DNA from 2 places in the Nonomuraea sp. NPDC049758 genome. Region 2 is predicted to be linked to the other one. Evidence: predicted binding sites of a transcription regulator. Region 2 holds the regulator's gene; the other holds the start of a gene.
The links. The regulator HrcA, encoded in region 2, represses chaperone genes, less so after heat shock. The targets are predictions, from matches to a motif close to TTGGCACTCTCNNNNNGAGAGTGCCAA.
Positions count from the first base shown of each region.

Region 1 (2,394 bases), on a different contig from region 2:
GCTCGATGGCAATCTTGATCTCCTTGACGCGGTCCTCGATCGCCTGCTGGTCACCGGCGCCGTCGACGATGGTCGTGGCGTCCTTGGTGACGACGACGCGGCGGGCCGTGCCGAGCACCTCGAGGCCGACGTGCTCCAGCTTGAGGCCGACCTCTTCGCTGACGACCTGGCCGCCGGTGAGGATCGCCATGTCCTGGAGCATCGCCTTGCGGCGGTCACCGAAGCCCGGGGCCTTGACGGCCACGGAGGTGAAGGTGCCGCGGATCTTGTTGGTGACCAGGACGGCCAGGGCCTCGCCCTCGACGTCCTCGGCGACCACGAGCAGCGGCTTCTTGGTCTGGGCGATCTTCTCCAGCAGCGGCAGGAAGTCGGCGATGGAGGAGATCTTGCCCTGGGTGAGCAGGATGTACGCGTCCTCCAGGACGGACTCCATGCGCTCGGGGTCGGTCACCATGTAGGCCGACAGGTAGCCCTTGTCGAACTGCATGCCCTCGGTGAACTCGAGCTCCATGCCCATGGCGTTGGACTCTTCGACGGTGAGGACACCGTCCTTGCCCACCTTGTCGAACGCCTCGGCGATCAGCTCGCCGATCTTGGCGTCCTGGGCGGAGATGGTGGCGACGTTGGCGATCTCCTTCTTGTCGCCCACCTCGCGCGCGCTGGCCAGCAGCCGGTCGCTGATCTCCTTGGCGGCCTTGTCGATGCCACGCTTGAGCGACAGCGGCGAGGCGCCGGCGGCCACGTTGCGCAGGCCCTCGCGGACCATGGCCTGGGCCAGCACGGTGGCGGTGGTGGTGCCGTCGCCCGCGATGTCGTTGGTCTTGGTGGCAACTTCCTTGGCGAGCTGGGCGCCGAGGTTCTCGTAGCGCTCCTCCAGCTCGATCTCACGAGCGATGGTCACACCGTCGTTCGTGATCGTCGGCGCACCGAACTTCTTGTCGATGACGACGTTACGGCCACGCGGGCCGAGGGTTACCTTCACGGCGTCCGCGAGGGCGTTGACACCGCGCTCAAGCGCGCGACGGGCGTCCTCGTCGAACTGCAGGATCTTCGCCATGCTGAAAGTCCTCTCCTGGCGTCGAAAGCCCCGGGCCCTCAAGAGCGCCCGGGGCTCGACACAACCGGCTTACTTCTCGATGATCGCGAGAACGTCGCGGGCGGAGAGCACGAGGTACTCCTCGCCGCCGTACTTGACCTCGGTGCCGCCGTACTTGCTGTAGAGGACGACGTCGCCCTCGGAGACGTCGAGCGGAATACGCTTGTCGCCGTCCTCATCCCAGTTGCCGGGGCCCACCGCGAGGACCTTGCCCTCCTGCGGCTTCTCCTTGGCGGTGTCCGGGATGACCAGACCGGAAGCGGTGGTCTGCTCTGCCTCAAGCGGCTGAACCACGATGCGGTCGCCGAGCGGCTTAACGGGAACCTTGGTGGCGGTCGTCACGATCGGACCTCCCCTTCAGATTTGAATGATCTAGAAGAGGCGACCAGCGGGGCCTGCCGTCGCGGGTGTCAGACCTGCCTCGTCGCACGTTGGCACTCTCAAGGTGAGAGTGCCAACAGGAAACATATGCAAGAGGGCCTTGACAGTCAACACGAACGCGTCTGCTCAGAGCGATCAGACGTAGGAACCCTCGGTCAGATCGGCGACGACGCCGGGCCGGGAGGGGTTCCAGCCGAGTTCGGCGCGCGTGCGTGTCGCGCTGATGCGCTGGCCGAGCGCCAGGGCCTCGGCGAAGCCGGCCCCCAGCACCTGGGCCGCCTCGGCCTGCGGCCAGGGCTCGGCCTGCGGCTTGACGCCCGCGGACCGGGCCGCCGCCTCGGCCACCTCGGCGACCGGCACGGCCTCTTCGCTGATGCCGTGGTAGACGCGGGCGCCACCCCTCTCCAGGACGGCCACGACGAGCTCGGCCAGGTCGTCGACGTGCACGAACGTCCAGGTGTGCGGCTCGCCGCCGGCGGTGACGTAGACCCCGGCGCCGCGCTCGACGGCCTGCGCGCGCATCATGGCGGGGATGCCGCCGCCGCGCCCGTGGACGACGCCGGGCCGGATCACCGAGCCGCCGCCGTCGATGACCAACTGCTCGATCTCGTGCCGGTACGCCACGAGCGGAATCGGGTCGGCCGGGCTGTCCTCGTGCCCGTCGGCGGTGGCGCCCAGCACCCACACGCCGCTGGTGAAGACCACCTTCCGGCCCGACGCGGCGAGCACGCCGATCGCGGCAAGGTCGGCCTCCTTGTCCCCGCCGAGCTGGGCGGCGACCACGATGGCGTCGATGTCCGGGGTGATCGCGGCGGCCAGCCCCGCGACGTCGGCCAGGTCTCCGTGACGCTCGTCCGCCACGCCCGGCACGCGCCGGGACCCGTCGGCGGCGGGCCGCACCAGGACGGCCACCTCGT
Region 1 covers NZ_JBFAMZ010000015.1:56,378-58,771, reverse strand. The annotation lists gene groL (chaperonin GroEL) at 1-1,057, opposite strand, end outside; gene groES (co-chaperone GroES) at 1,127-1,441, opposite strand; gene AB0J46_RS33665 (NAD-dependent epimerase/dehydratase family protein) at 1,613-2,394, opposite strand, start outside.
Region 1: the regulator HrcA is predicted to act here: its motif matches at 1,528-1,554, upstream of groES (co-chaperone GroES).

Region 2 (2,394 bases):
GCGGGTGACCTGGGAGATCTCGCCGCGCCCGTTGCACATGTCACAGGCGTCGGGGTGGGTGCCGGGGGCCGCGCCGGCGCCGTGGCACACCTCGCACAGCACGGCGGTGTCCACGACCAGCTCGCGGGTGGTGCCGAACGCCGTCTCGCGCAGGTCGAGCTCGACCCGGATGGTGGCGTTGCGGCCCCTCCTGGCGCGCGAGCGCGGCCCGCGGGTGCCACCCGCGGTGCCGAAGAAGGCGTCCATGATGTCGCTGAAGGGGAAGCCCGCGCCGAAGCCGCCGGCGCCCGCGCCCGCACCCGCGCCGCCGCCGAAGGGGTCGCCGCCCAGGTCGTACATCTGGCGCTTGTTCGGATCGGACAGCACCTCGTAGGCCTGCGTGATCTCCTTGAACCGCTCCTGGGTCTCGGGATCGGGGTTCACGTCGGGGTGCAGCTCGCGGGCGAGGCGGCGGTAGGCCTTCTTGATCTCGTCCTGACTGGCGTCACGGCGCACCCCGAGGGTGGCGTAGTAGTCGCTGTTTGCCACTTATCGACCTCTTAAGATGCAGCCAGGATCTGGCTGACGTAGCGTGCCACCGCGCGTACGGCGCCCATCGTCACGGGGTAGTCCATCCTCGTGGGACCCAGCACGCCGAGCCGGGCCAGTTGGTTGTCGCCAGAACCGTATCCGGTTGCGACGATGGACGTGCCGCGAAGGTAGGGGTTTTCCGAGCCGATGCGCACGGTGAGCGCGGACGGGGTGTCTGTGGATGTCTCGCCGAGCAACCGCATGAGCACGACCTGCTCCTCCAGCGCCTCCAGCACGTCGCGCAGGCCGGTGGCGAAGTCGGCGCCCGCGAGATTGGCCGCGCCGGCGAACACGATCTTCTCGTCATGGCGTTCGACGAGGGTTTCGAGCAGCACGGACAGGATCGTGGCCACGGCGGGCCGGTCCTCGGCGGGCAGCCGCTCGGGCAGGTCGGCGACCAGCTCGGGGACGTTGCTCAGCCCGCAGCCGTCGAGGCAGGAGTTGAGCACCGCGCGCAGATGGGCGATGCGGTCGTCCTCCACCACCTCGGGCAGCTCGATCACGCGCTGCTCGACGCGCCCGGTGTTGGTGATCAGCACGAGCATGACCCGCCGCTCGTTGAGCGGGACCAACTCGACGTGCCTGACCGTGGAACGGGTCAGCGTCGGGTACTGCACGACCGCGACCTGCCTGGTGAGCTGCGCGAGCAGCCGCACGGTGCGGAAGACCACGTCGTCGAGGTCGACCGCGCCGGCGAGGAAGGTCTCGATCGCCCGCCGCTCGGCCCCCGACAGGGGCTTGACCTGCGAGAGCCGGTCGACGAACAGGCGGTAGCCCTTGTCCGTCGGCACGCGGCCCGCGCTGGTGTGCGGCTGGGTGATGTACCCGTCCTCCTCCAGAGCGGCCATGTCGTTCCTGACCGTTGCCGGGGAGACCTTGAGGTTGTGGCGCTCCGCCAGCGCCTTGGAGCCCACCGGTTCGTTGGTGGACACGTAGTCTTCGACAATGGCGCGGAGCACCGCCAGCTTCCGTTCGTCGAGCACGTGCTCACCTCCTGCCTCTGCCTAACAGGGAAACGACAGGTCTAGCACTCCGTGTTCCCGAGTGCCAAGTGTACGGCTCTCGCCCACAAGGTGCGATAACACCAGGTCCCATCCTGTTGCTAGCGACTTACAAGCGACAGGCCTCACACTTGCCGCATGACCGACAATTCCCAGCCCCCGCAGTACGGACCGCCCCAGGGGCAGGGTCCCTACTACGGTCAGCCGAACCAGTACGCCCAGCCTCCGTACCAGCCCCAGCAGCACGGCCAGCCGCCCTACCAGCAGCAACAGCCGCCCGCACAGTACGGCCCCCCGCCCCAGTACGGCCAGCAGAACCAGTACGCCCAGCCCGACCAGTACGCCCACCCCGACCAGTACGGCCCCCACAACCAGTACGGCGGCCAGCCGCAGTTCCCGGCCAGGATCGACGGCAAGGCGATCAAGCCGCGCCTGTGGTGGATCGCCGTCGTGTGGGCCGTGGCCGTCGTGCTCGGCGTCGTGGGCGTGGTCGTGTTCGCCGGCGGCGTGCTGAGCAGCGTCTCGGACATGGCCCCGACGACCACGTTCGCGTCGGGCGAAAGCGTGAAGGTCGCGATCGACCCCGCCAAGCGCCCGGCCGTCTACATCGCCACCGACACGCGGGTCAACTACCAGTGCGAGATCTCCGGCGGCCCGGCCCAGGCCAGGCTGGTCAAGGTCTCCGGCACCCAGACGCTCAGCGCCGGCGGCACCACCTGGCAGGAGATCCTCGCCGTCAACGCCCCAGCCAAGGGCGACTACCAGCTGACCTGCGCCACACAGGAGGAGTCGTCGGCCCGCTTCGGCGTGGGCCGTGACGTGC
Region 2 covers NZ_JBFAMZ010000019.1:207,809-210,202, forward strand. The annotation lists gene dnaJ (molecular chaperone DnaJ) at 1-528, opposite strand, end outside; gene hrcA (heat-inducible transcriptional repressor HrcA) at 540-1,553, opposite strand; gene AB0J46_RS39165 (DUF456 domain-containing protein) at 1,710-2,394, shown strand, end outside.